Regions from separate parts of the Mesorhizobium sp. LNHC221B00 genome, predicted to be linked through region 2. Evidence: predicted binding sites of a transcription regulator. Region 2 holds the regulator's gene; the other holds the start of a gene.
The links. Region 2 encodes PhoB, which activates phosphate uptake and scavenging genes when phosphate is short. Its sites were predicted from a motif close to TGTCATNNANCTGTCAT; they were not measured.
Positions count from the first base shown of each region.

Region 1: a site for PhoB is predicted at 4,226-4,242, ahead of X741_RS161795 (RNA degradosome polyphosphate kinase). Genes of this name have one in related genera too.

Region 1 is NZ_AYWR01000003.1:25,105-32,586, forward strand. It holds gene X741_RS161820 (amino acid ABC transporter permease) at 1-828, shown strand, start outside; gene X741_RS161815 (amino acid ABC transporter ATP-binding protein) at 853-1,656, shown strand; gene X741_RS161810 (TIGR02117 family protein) at 1,769-2,434, shown strand; gene X741_RS161805 (FAD-dependent monooxygenase) at 2,647-3,897, opposite strand; gene X741_RS161800 (zinc-finger domain-containing protein) at 3,917-4,162, opposite strand; gene X741_RS161795 (RNA degradosome polyphosphate kinase) at 4,307-6,508, shown strand; gene ppx (exopolyphosphatase) at 6,508-7,482, shown strand, end outside.
Region 2 is NZ_AYWR01000004.1:176,894-184,375, forward strand. It holds partial or broken gene X741_RS01000000166365 (sugar ABC transporter permease) at 1-558, opposite strand, end outside; gene xylF (D-xylose ABC transporter substrate-binding protein) at 702-1,742, opposite strand; gene X741_RS159070 (ROK family protein) at 2,012-3,256, shown strand; gene phoB (phosphate regulon transcriptional regulator PhoB) at 3,412-4,101, opposite strand; gene phoU (phosphate signaling complex protein PhoU) at 4,118-4,825, opposite strand; gene pstB (phosphate ABC transporter ATP-binding protein PstB) at 4,851-5,654, opposite strand; gene pstA (phosphate ABC transporter permease PstA) at 5,651-6,502, opposite strand; gene pstC (phosphate ABC transporter permease subunit PstC) at 6,507-7,482, opposite strand, start outside.

The sequences.
Region 1 (7,482 bases), on a different contig from region 2:
GTCGAGGAGCGCTGGCGGCCGATCGTGGTCGCCATCCTGTTCGCGGCGCTGCTGATACCGATGCTGATCCCGCGCGTGCCCCGCAAGGGGTTGAACGCCATCCTGCTTTTCCTGGTGCTGCCGATCGTTTCCTTCTTCCTGCTGGTTGGCGGCATGTTCGGTCTGCCGCATGTCGAAACCTCGCGCTGGGGCGGGCTGCTGATCACGCTCAGCCTCTCCTTCGTCGGCATCGCCGTGTCGCTGCCGCTGGGCACAGTGCTGGCGCTCGGCCGGCGCTCCAAGATGCCGATCGTCAAGATGCTGTGCGTCATCTTCATCGAGGCCGTGCGCGGCATCCCGCTGATCACCGTCCTGTTCTTCGTCTCCGTCATGCTGCCGCTGTTCCTGCCGGCCGGAGTCACCTTCGACAAATATTTGCGGGCACTGATCGGCGTGTCGCTGTTTGCCGCCGCCTATATGGCCGAGGTGGTGCGTGGCGGGCTGCAGGCGATCCCGAAGGGCCAGTATGAAGGCGCCGATTCACTCGGCCTCGGCTATTGGCAGAAGATGAGCCTGATCGTGTTGCCGCAGGCGCTGAAGCTGGTTATCCCCGGCATCGTCAACACCTTCATCGGCATGTTCAAGGACACCAGCCTGGTCCTCATCATCTCGATGTTCGACCTGCTCGGCATCGTCAAGCAGAACTTTTCCGACGCCAATTGGGCAACGGCGCAGACCGCGAAATCCGGTCTCGTCTTCGCCGCCTTCGTGTTCTGGCTGTTCTGCTTCGGCATGTCGCGCTATTCAATGTACACTGAACGCCGGCTCGACACCGGCCACAAACGCTAAACAAAAAAGCAAGGGGACCCCGTCATGGCCACCGAAAATGCCGTCAGCGCGGAAGAGATCAAGGTCAACGCCGCCAAGATGCATATCTCCACCACCGATGTCGCCATCGACATCATCGCCATGCACAAATGGTATGGCGAGTTCCATGTGCTGAAGGACATCAATTTGAAGGTGATGCGCGGCGAGCGCATCGTCATCTGCGGCCCGTCGGGCTCCGGCAAATCGACGATGATCCGCTGCATCAACCGGCTGGAAGAGCACCAGAAGGGTAAGATCATCGTCGACGGCAAGGAGTTGACCAACGATCTGAAGAAGATCGACGAGGTGCGCCGCGAGGTCGGCATGGTGTTCCAGCACTTCAACCTGTTCCCGCATCTGACCATCCTGGAGAACTGTACGCTGGCGCCGATCTGGGTGCGCAAGACGCCGAAGAAGCAGGCCGAGGAAATCGCCATGCACTTCCTCAAGCGCGTGAAGATCCCGGAACAGGCCAACAAATATCCCGGCCAGCTGTCCGGCGGCCAGCAGCAGCGCGTAGCGATCGCGCGCTCGCTGTGCATGAACCCGCGCATCATGCTGTTCGACGAGCCGACCTCGGCGCTCGATCCGGAAATGATCAAGGAAGTGCTGGAGACCATGGTTGGCCTGGCCGAAGAAGGCATGACCATGCTGTGCGTCACCCACGAAATGGGCTTTGCCCGCAAGGTCGCCAACCGGGTGATCTTCATGGATCAGGGCCAGATCGTCGAGCAGAACACGCCGGCCGAGTTCTTCGACCACCCGCGCCACGAGCGCACGAAACTGTTCCTGTCGCAGATCCTGCACTGAGCGATCCGACGCCAGTTCAGGAAGCCCGGCCGCACCACGGCCGGGCTTCCTTGCATTTGAGCGAGTGGATCGCTTGCATTGGAACGCGACTGAGCCGCAGAGTCGCCGCCTCATGAGAAAACTCGGCCGTTTTCTGGCTCTGCTGTTGATAGCGGCCGCGCTCGCCGCGACGCTCGGCACGCTGGTGCCGCGGCCGCTGTGGCCGGCCGCCGCTGCGGGCGAGGGCACCCGGCACATATTGGTGCTGAAGAACCCGATCCACACCGACATCGCCATTCCGGTGGACGATGCCGTGCGCCAGCGCTTTCGTTTCCTGGTCGAGGCCGGCATCCCGGCCGACAGTCCCGAGGTGCGCTACATCGTCTTTGGCTGGGGTGGCCGCGCCTTCTATCTGGAAACGCCGACCTGGTCGCAGCTCAAGGCCATTCCGGTGATGAAAGCACTGACCATTGACGCGTCGGTCATGCATGTCGATGTCGCCGGCGCCATCGCTGAGCCACATCCCGACATTGCCGGTTTCGATATCGGCGAGGACCGTTTTGCGGACTTGCTCGATTTTATCGCAGCCAGCTTCCAGCAGGGGACTGGCGGCCCAATCGTCATCGAGAATGCGGCCTATTCCAGGTTCGACCGCTTCTACGAGGCGAGCGGGCATTTCAACGCACTGGTCGGCTGCAACACCTGGACGGCGGCGGCGTTGCGCACCGCCGGCCTGCGCACCGGCTGGTGGAACCCGCTGCCGGCTTCGCTGGGACTGTCGATGCGGCTGTATGATTAGCGTGGGCATTCCGCGAATTGGCAAGCGTCGCGTTCCTTCGGGCCCCCCTCTGTCCTGCCGGATCTCGCTCCGGCTTTCGCTAATCTCCAACGTTTGCAAAAAGGACGCCGGCGCCAAAGCTGCCAATCTCTCCCCTCGTGGGGGAGATGTCCGGCAGGACAGAGGGGGGCGCTGTCCCGCCAGCCTATCGATTTCTTTATTGTCTCGATGTCCTACCGCCTGACAATCTTCGGTTGCTCCCACCCGTAGAGCCATTCCAGATCCGCCGCGAGCTTTTCCGCCGGCCGCGTCGCCAGCACCAGGTTGCGAGCCAATGCCACCGGGCCCCAGGCGTGCCAGGCCAGCCGGTTGAGCGCGCCGCGCCGGGTCACCTTCTCGACGCGCGGTCGCCTGAGATTTTCCCAAATCGCCAGGCCCTGCTTCGGATCAGCCGGGAAATCGGCAATTACCCCGGCAAGCGTTGCGGCATCTTCGATGGCCATGGCAGCCCCTTGTGCCGCGAATGGGGTCATCGCATGTGCGGCGTCGCCAATCAGGGCGATGCCGGTTGGTGTCGTCCAGTGCAGCTTCTGGTCGACTGTATGGAGCGGCCAGGTCAGCCACGGGCCCGCCATTTCGACCAGTCTTGCAAGGGCTGCCGCCGTGCCGCTCATTGCATTGGCGAGGATGACGGGATCGGCACGACCCGACCAACCCTCGGCAATGCGCTCGCCTTTGGTGAAGGCGACAAGGTTGAAGGCATCGCCCTTGCTGACGGGATAGGCGACCATGTGGAATCCGGGATGCAGAAAAGTCGTGACACAATCAGCCGCCCCAATCGCGGCAAAGGCTTGTCCGGCGCCGCTATCGGCGGTGACAGTCGTGCGCCAAGCCAGTTCGCCGGAAAAACGGCTTCTTGATGATCCTCCCCGAGCCTGATCGACAACCGCGCGCACGGATGACCACACGCCGTCGGCGCCGACCAGAAGGAAGCCCTGCGACTGGACGATCTTGCCGTCCGTCTCCCCGTCCGTCTCCAGCGTCGCCGTCACACCATGGTCGCCTGTGGCAAAGCCGCTGACGCGCGCACCCTTGACCAGCTGAATATTCGGGCTTTCGGCGACGTGTGCGGTCAGCGCGCTCTGCAGATCGGCTCTGTGGGCGACGAGATAAGGCGCGCCCCAGCGTTCTTCGGCGGCTTGCCCGAGAGGGACACGCGCCAGTTCGCGCAACGTCCTTGCGTCCTTCAGCACCACGGCCTCAGGCCGCACCGCGGCCGGCAGCAGCCGGTCGAGCATGCCGAGCTGGCGCAGGATGCGTGTCGCATTGGGGGAAAGCTGGATGCCGGCTCCCACGGCCTCCAGCCGCTGCGCCTGTTCGAACAGCTGCACGGGATAGCCGCGTTCGGCGAAGGCAAGCGCCGCGGTCAGCCCGGCAACGCCCGCTCCGGCGATGACGACTTGCCGGGAGCGCTTGTCATCCATCAGGTCCGTCGCGGAAGGATCAGGCGGCCTGGTCGATGTAAAGGCAGCCCGCCGGCAGCGTTTCCGTCGCCTTCAGCTTCGGCGAATAGCGGTAGAGCGTGGAGCAATAGGGGCAGACCTTCTCATTGTCGTCGCCCATGTCGAGAAACACATGCGGATGGTCGAAAGGCGGATTGGCGCCCGTGCACATGAATTCCTTGACACCGATGTCGATTGCCGGAAAGCCCGCATCGTTCTGGAAATGGGGAATGGAACCGCCTGCCATCGTCGTCTCCTTAACGCAGTCTCGCATGCATCTGGATCATAACAGGTCTCTTTGCAAGATCGATGAAATCAAACTGTCGCAAAAGCCTGTCAGAGGATAAGTTAAGCCGGTTAACCGGCCGAGCTGGTGGGAAGAGCAGGAACAATGAACGAACTGAAGCCGGTGCAGAGCGAATTCATCAATGTCGAGGCGGCAAGCCCGGAGGGCGGCAATCCAGACCGTTTCGTCAATCGCGAATTTTCCTGGTTGCAGTTCAATCGCCGCGTGCTCGAGGAATCGCTGAACACCAATCACCCGCTGCTGGAGCGCGTCCGCTTCCTGTCGATCTCGGCCGCCAATCTCGACGAGTTCTTCATGGTCCGTGTCGCCGGCCTCGCCGGCCAGGTGCGAGAGGGCATCGTCTTGAAGAGCCCTGACGGCCGCACGCCCGAACAGCAGCTCGAACAGCTGCTGCGCGAGGTCGAGCGGCTGCAGGAAGACCAGCAGAAGAGCCTGTCGGCGCTGACCGTGCTGCTCAACAAGGAAGGCATCGAGACCACTACGCGGGATGCGCTGACCAAGGACGAGAAGGCCTGGCTGGAAGAGCATTTCCAGGACCAGGTGTTTCCGGTGCTGACCCCGTTGTCGATCGATCCGGCGCATCCATTCCCGTTCATTCCCAATCTCGGTTTCTCGATGGCGCTGCAGCTTCGCCATCGCAAGAATGCCGAGGAGATGAGCGCGCTCTTGCGCCTGCCGGTGGCGCTGAAGCGCTTCATCCGCCTTCCGGATCGCAAGCACCATGTCCGCTTCATCCCGCTTGAAGAGGCGGTCGGCCTCTATATCGGCAAGCTGTTCCCCGGCTATGAGGTCAAGGGTTCCGGCACATTCCGCATCATCCGCGACAGCGACATCGAGGTCGAGGAGGAATCGGAAGATCTGGTGCGCCTGTTCGAGACGGCGCTGAAGCGCCGCCGCCGCGGTTCGGTGATCCGCATCGAGTTCGACAAGCTGATGCCCAGCGAATTGCGCGACTTCGTTGCCGGCGAGCTTGGCGTCTCGTCGAGCCGCATCAGCGTGCTCACCGGCCCATTGGCGCTCAGCCAGATCTCCGAGATCGTGGCGGTCGCCCGCGACGACCTGAAGTTCACGCCCTACAATCCGCGCTTTCCCGAGCGCATCCGCGAGCATGGCGGCGACTGTTTTGCCGCCATCCGCGAGAAGGACATCATCGTCCACCACCCCTATGAATCCTTCGACGTCGTGGTGCAGTTCCTGCGCCAGGCCATGGCCGACCCCGAGGTGGTGGCGATCAAGCAGACGCTTTACCGCACCTCCAACGACAGCCCGATCGTGCGCGCGCTGGTCGATGCGGCCGAGGCCGGCAAGTCGGTGACCGCGCTTGTCGAACTCAAGGCCCGTTTCGACGAGGAAGCCAACATCCGCTGGGCGCGCGATCTGGAGCGCGCTGGCGTGCAGGTCGTGTTCGGTTTCCTCGAACTCAAGACCCACGCCAAGATGTCGCTGGTGGTGCGCCGCGAAGACGGCAAGCTGCGCAACTACGTGCATCTGGGCACCGGCAACTACCATCCGGTCACCGCGCGCATCTACACCGACCTGTCCTTCTTCACCACCGATCCGACGATCGCCCGCGACGTCGCCCAGCTGTTCAATTTCATCACCGGCTACGCCGAGCCGACCGATGAAATGCGGCTGGCGATCTCGCCCTTCACGCTGAGAAGCCGCATCCTGAAGCACATTTCCGCCGAAGTCGCCCATGCGCTGGAGGGAAAGCCGGCGCGCATCTGGATGAAGATGAACGCGCTTGTCGACCCGATCATCATCGATGCGCTCTATGATGCCAGCCGCGCCGGCGTCGAGATCGACCTCGTCGTGCGCGGTATCTGTTGCCTCAGGCCTCAGGTTCCGGGGCTGTCGGAAAACATCAGGGTGAAGTCGATCGTCGGCCGGTTCCTCGAGCACAGCCGCATCTATTGCTTCGGCAATGGCTATGGCCTGCCCTCGGACGAAGCGATCGTCTACATCTCCTCGGCCGATCTCATGCCGCGCAATCTCGACCGCCGCGTCGAGACCATGGTGCCGATCACCAATCCAACTGTGCATGAACAGGTCCTTGGCCAGATCATGCTCGGCAACATCATGGACAATCAGCAAAGTTTCGACGTATTGGCTGATGGAACCTCCCGGCGCGTCGTGCTGGAGGAGGGCGAGGAACCGTTCAACGCGCAGGAATATTTCATGACCAATCCGAGCCTGTCGGGACGGGGTGACGCGCTGAAGTCGCACGCGCCCAAGCGCATCGCGCAGTTCAAGCGCCGCAAGAAGAACGCTGCAGCGTCCGGCTGATGCTGTCTGATTCCCAGGGCCGGCTGCAGGACCGCCGACCGCTGTCCATCATCGACATCGGTTCGAATTCGATCCGCCTTGTCGTCTATGAGGGGCTGGCGCGTTCGCCGACCATGCTGTTCAACGAAAAGATGCTGGCCGGCCTTGGCCGCGGCATCGTTTCGACCGGCAAACTCGATCCCGAGGCGGTGACACGCTCGATGGAGGAGTTCCGCCGCTTCCGTGCGCTCTCCGACCAGGCCGGCGCCGAGCATATGTATGTCTTGGCCACCGCCGCCGCCCGCGAGGCGATCAATGGTCCCGATTTCATCCACCGCGCCGAAGAGGTGCTGAAGACCGAGATACGTGTCATCAGCGGTCGCCAGGAGGCCTATTATTCGGCGCTCGGCGTCATTTCCGGCTTCCACCCGGCCAACGGAATCGCCGGTGATCTCGGCGGCGGCAGCCTCGAACTGGTCGACGTCAATGGCGAGGCGATCGGCGATGGCATAACGCTGCCGCTCGGTGGCCTGCGCCTGCAGGACATGGCCAAGAACTCGCTCACCCAGGCGCAGAAGATCGCGCGCGACGAACTGGCGCGGGCCAAGCTGTTGAAGGGCGGGCAGGGCCGGCCCTTCTACGCCGTCGGCGGCACCTGGCGAAACCTCGCCCGGCTGCACATGGAGATGACCAACTACCCGCTTGGCGTCATGCACCACTACGAGATATCCGCCGAGAGCGCGACGGCCTTTCTCAAGCAGGTGGCCAAAGCCGAGATCGAGAAGATCAAGGGCATCGAAGGCGTCTCGAAGAACCGCCGCTCGCTGCTGCCCTACGGCTCTATCGTGCTGCAGGAGATCATGGCGGCCATGCAGCCGTCGAAGATCATCGTCTCGGCACTCGGTGTGCGCGAAGGCTTCCTCTATTCGCTGCTCGACGAGGCCGAGCAGAAGGCCGATCCGTTGATTTCGGCATCCGAGGAACTCGCCCGGCTG
Region 2 (7,482 bases):
CTGGAATGTGGCGTCGAGTGGCGCGACCGTGCGCCCGTTGGTGATGAGCCATGCCATGCCGCGCCAGACCAGCAGGCCGCCCAATGTCACGATGAAGGCCGGAACTTCGAGGTAGGCGATGATGAAGCCCTGGAATGCGCCGATCAGGAGACCGAGCACCACGCCGGCGGCCAGTGCAATGATCCAGAGCCAGGGATCTCCAAGCTGGAAGCCGATGACTCGAATGAGGAATTCGGCTTGCGCCACGCCCATGATCATGCCGATCACACCTTCGACGGAGCCAACCGAAAGGTCGATGTTGCGCATGACGATGACCAGCACCATGCCGGTCGCCATGATCGCGACCGAGGACGTCTGCACCGACAGGTTCCAGAGATTGCGCGGCGTCAGGAAAAGCCCGCCCGACAGGATGTGGATGCCGATCCAGATGACCAGCAGCGCGCCGACCATGCCAAGCATGCGTGTGTCGAGTTCGGTTGCCTTCAGAAACCGGGCGACCGCGCCAAGTTCCGATGCCCGCGCGGTGTCGGCCGGTGCATTTGAGGTCGTGTCGGTCATGAAATCCTCCCGCCGGCTTGCCGTCTGACGCGGATGCCGGAATAGAGCCTGGAAGTTACCCGCCCGCGGCGGAAACACAAATCTTCTTGAAAAAACGCCGCGGCCTGACAGCCGCGGCGTTTCATTGTCTGACGTCTTCGGGATCAGTTGCAGGCCGCGACGCTGCCGGCGGCGACGCCCGCGCAGACCTCGTCCTTCTTGATCCAGCCGGCGTCGATGACCACGTTGAGATTGTCCTTGGTGATCGCAACCGGTGTCAGGAACAGCGACTTGACGGTGTTGCCGCCAGGCGTCGTGAAGTCCTTCGCACCGGCGATGTCGGCCATCTTCTTGCCGTCGGCCAGCTGCGAGGCGATCTCGGCCGCGTTCTTGCCGAGTTCGCGCGCGTCCTTCCACACCGACACGGTCTGGGTGCCGAGCGCGATGCGGTTGAGTGCTGCATGGTCGCCGTCTTGGCCGGACACCGGCACGGTGCCGGCAAGGCCTTGCGCCGTCAGCGCCGCGACGACGCCGCCTGCAGTGCCGTCATTGGCCGCGACCACCGCGTCGACCTTGTTGTCGTTGGCGGTCAGGAACTGTTCCATGTTCTTCTGGGCGTTGGCGGGCAGCCAGCCGTCCGTATAGGCCTCGCCGACATTCTTGATCTTGCCGCTGTCGATGGCTTCCTTGAGCACTTCCATCGAGCCCGAGAACAGGAAGTCGGCATTCGGATCGGCACCCGAGCCCTTGATGAAGACGTAGTTGCCTTCCGGCTTGGCCTTGAACACCGCGCTGGCCTGCAAGCGGCCGACTTCCTTGTTGTCGAAGGTCAGGTAGAAGACGTCCTTGTTCTCGATCAGGCGGTCATAACCGACGACCGGAATGCCTTCGTCCAATGCCTTCTGCACCGCCGGGCCTATGGCCGAGGCGTCCTGCGCCAGGATGATCAGCGAATTGGCGCCTTGCGAGATCAGGCTTTCGACATCGGTGAGCTGCTTGCCGGGATTGGACTGCGCGTCGGCGGAGATGTACTTGTCGCCGGCGGCCTCGATCGCTTTTTTCATCGCGGCCTCGTCGGTCTTCCAGCGCTCTTCCTGGAAGTTGGACCAGGAAACGCCGATGACCTTGTCCTTCGCCTGCGCGACCGACGCAAGCGTCAGCGACATGGCGACACCCGCCAGGATGGCGGCTGTGAATTTCTTCATGATATTCCTCCCTGCGCCGCGTATAGCGCGACCAAACTGACCCTAAGGCCGGCACAAAGACCCTATTTTTTCGAGCCTCGAAAAAACACTGGTCCATCGCCGGAACACTGTCAACAATGATTCTGATGGATTTTGAGGTGCCGCGGACTTTTTTCGAGCTCCGGAATAAATAATGACGGCGTGCGGCGCTTCTGCCAGTATTTGGCGGCTTCGCTGGCGGCCTTCGGGAGGCACGAAAGGCCGCGGCGACCGGGAGGATGTGGGTGAACATGTCGGTCGGAATCCGCCACGACGATCTGCGCCGGCGCAACCGCGCCATGGTGATCTCGGCCGTGCGCCGTGCCGGTCAGCCTTCGCGCACCGAGATCGCCGCCACCACCGGCCTCAGCCACTCGACCATCTCGGCGATCTCCTCCGACCTGATCGGCGAAGGCGTCCTGACCGAGGGCAAGCCGAGCGAGGCCGGGTCGCTGAAACGCGGCAGGCCGCAGGTCGGCCTTACCCTCAACCCGGAGGCGGCGGCGGTGATGACCGTGGTGCTGTCGCTGAATTTCCTGTCGGTCGCCGTCATCGACTATGCCGGCCAGGTGATATCGGAGGAACAGCGCCGGCTGGACACGCTGACCATGTCGCGCGAGGCGCTGATCGGCGAATGCGTCGCCATCGTGCGGCGCCGCATCGACGATCCCGACATCGATGTCCGCAGCGTCGCCCGCATCGCACTAGCCATCCAGGGCATCACCGATACCGAGGCGCGCGCCATGCTGTGGTCGCCGATCACGCCGCAGACCGACATCGCGTTCGCCGACATATTCGAGGCCGAGTTCGGCATCCCCGCCACCATGGAAAACGACTGCAACATGATGGCGGTGGCGCTGCGCTGGCGCGATCCCGAGCGCTACCGCGACGACTTCATCGCCATTCTGCTGTCTCACGGCATCGGCATGGGCCTTGTGCTGAAGGGCCAACTGTTCACCGGCACCCACTCGTCGGGTGGCGAATTCGGCCACATGATCCACCGGCCGGGCGGCGCACTCTGCCGCTGCGGACGGCGCGGCTGCGTCGAGGCCTATGCCGGCAACTACGCCATCTGGCGCAACGCGAGACAGCTTGGCGAGGACACCGAACCGGTCGACGTCAGCGACGCCGACATGCGGGCGCTGGCGGCCTCGGCGCGCGACAAGGACGGGCCGGAGCGCCAGGCCTATCGCAAGGCCGGCGAGGCGCTCGGCTATGGCCTCGGCAGCCTGTTCGCGCTGATCGATCCCGCCCCCGTCGCCATGGTCGGCGTCAGCGCCGCCGCCTTCGACCTGATCGAGCCGGCATTGCGCGAGGCGATTGCCCAGACCGCCGGTGGCCAGCACTCGAAATCGATCTCCTTCGACACCGAGCCTAACGAACTGCCGCTGATCCGCGAAGGCTGCGCCATGCGCGCACTGACCTTCGTCGACCAGGAAATTTTCGCGCCGGGCGTGCAGGCGAGAGCAGGCGCGGCTGGGAAGAATGTTGCCTGAGCAAGGCGCCGGGATGTGTTGAGATTCAGGTCAGGCCGAGGCGAGAATGGTGGATTCCGAGAACCGGAACGGAGCGGACATTTGGGTCCGTGAGTACCGGAAGCGCAGGAAGCCGCCATTCGCAGGCCGGCATCACCTGAATATCAGCATATCCCCTAATCTTCCCGGATCGCGTAGCCCGCCCCACGAATCGTGCGGATCACATCCGGCATGCGGCCATTGTTGACCGCCTTGCGCAGCCGCCCGACATGCACGTCGACGGTGCGCTCGTCTATGTAGATCGTCTCGCCCCAGACATTGTCGAGCAGCTGGCTGCGCGAGAACACCCGGCCGGGATGGCGCATCATGAATTCGAGCAGGCGGAACTCGGTCGGCCCGAGCCGGATCTCGCTCTTCTTGCGGTAGACACGGTGCGATTCGCGGTCGAGCACGATATCGCCGACCTTGAGCACGCTGGACAGCACTTCAGGTTTGGCGCGGCGCAGCAGCGCCTTGACGCGTGCCATGAACTCCGGCGTCGAGAACGGCTTGACCAGATAGTCGTCGGCGCCGGTCGACAGGCCGCGCACGCGGTCGCTCTCCTCGCCCCGCGCGGTCAGCATGATGATCGGCAGCCGCTCGGTCTCGGGCCGCATCCGCAGGCGCCGGCAGAGTTCGATGCCGGACACCGCCGGCACCATCCAGTCGAGCACCAGAAGGTCGGGCACGTTCTCCTGCAGGCGGATCTCCGCCTCGTCGCCGCGCGTCACCACCTCGACTTGGTAGCCCTCGGATTCCAGATTGTAGCGGAGCAGCACCCCTAGCGGCTCCTCATCCTCCACCACCATGATGCGTGGCGCGATCATCGGCTGGTCACCCCTGCTATGCCGCCGGCGCCGACATCGCGGTTTCGTCCTGCTTCGGGCGATTGGCGGGCAGCTGCGTGCCGGTCAGCACATAATACGCATTCTCGGCGATGTTGGTCACGTGGTCGCCGATGCGTTCGAGGTTCTTGGCACAGAACAGAAGATGCGTGCAGGCGGTGATGTTGCGCGGATCTTCCATCATGTAGGTCAGCAGTTCGCGAAACACCGAAGTGTATTTGACGTCGATACGCTCGTCGTCGGCGCGCAGCTTGGCCAGTGCGGCGGCATCGCGCGCCGCATATTCCTCGATGACACCCTGAACCTGGATCAGCACCAGCTGCGCCATCGCGTCGATGGAGTGCGACAGGTCGCGCGGCGTGGCGGAGAGCCCGACCGTGCCGACGCGCTTGGCGATGTTCTTGGCAAGGTCGCCGATGCGTTCGAGATCGCCGGCCATGCGGATCGAGCCCACGACATGGCGCAGATCGTCGGCCATCGGCTGGCGCTTTGCGATCAGCGTGATGGCGCGGTCGTCCAGCTCGCGCTGGCGCGCATCCATGATCGCGTCATCGGAGACGACGCGTTGGGCGAGCGCATTGTCGGAGTTCAGCAGCGCCTTGGTGGCACCGCCGACCATCGAGCCGGCGAGGTCGCCCATGTCGCTGATCAGCCTGCTGATCTGTCCGAGATCTTCGTCGAAGGCTGCAACCGTGTGTTCGGCCATGATCCTGGTCCTCGTATGCGTGCGATCAGCCGAAGCGGCCGGTGATGTAGTCCTGCGTGCGCTTCTCGCGGGGCGACGTGAATATCTTCTCCGTCTTGTCGAACTCGACCAGTTCGCCCAGGTACATGAAGGCCGTCTGCTTCGACACGCGCGCCGCCTGCTGCATGTTGTGGGTGACGATGACGATCGTGTAGTCGGCCTGCAATTCGTCGATCAGCTCCTCGATCTTGGCGGTCGACAGCGGATCGAGCGCCGAGGCCGGCTCGTCGAGCAGGATGACTTCCGGCTTCACCGCCACGGTACGGGCAATGCAGAGCCGCTGCTGCTGGCCGCCCGAAAGGCTGAGGCCGCTGGCATTGAGCTTGTCCTTGACCTCGGTCCAGAGTGCTGCGCGCTTCAGCGCCTGTTCGACGCGGCCGTCCATCTCGGCCTTGCTGATCTTCTCATAGAGCCTGACACCGAAGGCGATGTTCTCATAGATCGACATCGGGAACGGCGTCGGCTTCTGGAACACCATGCCGATCTTGGTGCGCAACAGGTTGAGATCCTGCGAGCGGTCGAGAACGTTCTTGCCGTCGAGCAGCACCTGGCCCTCGGCTGTCTGCCTGGGATAGAGCTCGTAGATGCGGTTGAAGACGCGCAGCAGCGTCGACTTTCCGCAGCCCGACGGTCCGATGAAGGCGGTGACGCTGCGTTCGGGCAGCGACAGCGTGATGTCCTTCAGCGCCTTCGACTGGCCGTAGTAGAAATTGAGGTTCTTGACCTCGATCTTTGCCTTGGCGGCTGCCTCGGCGGCGATCGTCATGTCTGGAGACAACATCTGGCTCATTTGTCCTCTCTGCGTCCGGTCAGGCTGCGCGCAAAGATGCTGAGCGCGAGAACCGTCAATGTAATTATGAGTGCGCCGGTCCAGGCCAGCTGCTGCCATTCCTCGTAGGGGCTGAGAGCGAACTGGAAGATGGTGACAGGCAGGCTGGCCATCGGCGCGTTGAGATTGCTCGACCAGAACTGGTTGTTGAGCGCGGTGAACAGCAGCGGCGCCGTTTCGCCGGAGATGCGGGCGATGGCCAGCAATATGCCGGTGACGATGCCCGAAAGCGCGGCGCGGTAGGCGACAGAACGGATGACCACCCAGCGCGGCGCGCCGATCGCGGTGCCGGCTTCGCGCAAGGCGTTGGGCACCAGATTGAGCATGTCCTCGGTGGTGCGCACGACGACGGGGATGACCAGGATGGCCAGCGCGACGGCGCCAGCGATCGCCGAGAAGTGCCCCATCGGCCGAACCATCAATTCGTAGACGAACAGGCCGATGATGATCGACGGCGCCGACAGAAGGATGTCGTTGATGAAGCGCACAATGGTGGTGAGCTTCGAAAAGCGGCCGTATTCGGCCATGTAGGTGCCGGCCAGCACACCGATCGGCGTGCCGACAATGATGCCGATGACGGTCATCACGATGCTGCCGTAGATGGCGTTGAGCAGGCCGCCGGCGTCGCCGGGCGGCGGGGTCATTTGCGTGAAGACCGAAAGATTGACGCCCGACAGGCCCTTGTAGAGCAGGGCGCCGAGAATGAGCGCCAGCCAGGCAAGGCCGATGCCCGCCGCGGCGACGCACAGCGTCATCATCACGCCATTCTTGCGCTTGCGGCTCTGGTGAAGCGACGTGGCTGTCGACATCGGTTCAGGCTCCGGTGCGGGCGTCGATGCGCATCAGCATGTAGCGTGCGATGGCAAGGATCAGGAAAGTGATGACGAACAGGATCAGGCCGAGCGCCACCAGCGAAGACGTGTAGAGATCGCCGACCGCCTCGGTGAATTCGTTGGCGATGGTCGCGGAGATCGTCGTTGCGGGCGCAAACAGCGACGTACTGATGCGGTGGGCGTTGCCGATGACGAAGGTCACCGCCATGGTTTCGCCGAGCGCGCGGCCAAGGCCGAGCATGACGCCGCCCATGATGCCGATCCGAGTGTAGGGGATGACGACGCGGCGGGTCACTTCCCAGGTCGTGCAGCCGATGCCGTAGGCCGATTCCTTCAGCACCGGAGGCACCGTGTCGAAGACGTCCTTGGTGATCGAGGTGATGAAAGGCAGCACCATGATGGCGAGGATCATCGACGATGTCAGCAGGCCGATGCCGTAGGGCGGGCCGGCAAACAGGCTGCTGAGGCCTGGGATACCGTGGAACACGCTGATGATGAACGGCTGCACCGTGGTCTGCAGGAACGGCGCCAGCACGAACAGGCCCCAGATGCCGTAGATGATCGAGGGAATGCCGGCCAGCAATTCCACCGCCATGCCGATGGGGCGCCGCAGCGGGCGCGGGCAAAGCTCGGTGAGGAAAATGGCGATGCCGATGCCGAGCGGCACGGCGATCAGGATGGCGATTGCCGAGGTGATGATGGTGCCGTAGATCGGCGCCAGCGCGCCGAATTTCTCCGTCACCGGGTTCCAGCTTTCGCTGGTCAGGAACGAGAAGCCGAAGGTCGAGAGGGCCTGCCAAGAGCCGGCAAACAGCGAGATCGCGACGCCGCCGAGCAGCACCAGCACCAATATCGCGGCGGCGCGGGTCATTGCGTGGAAGATCGCGTCTGTCAGCGCAAACCGCCTGACGATGGCGTCGCGCGAACCTCGGATGGCTGGCAAGGCTTCCTGGACA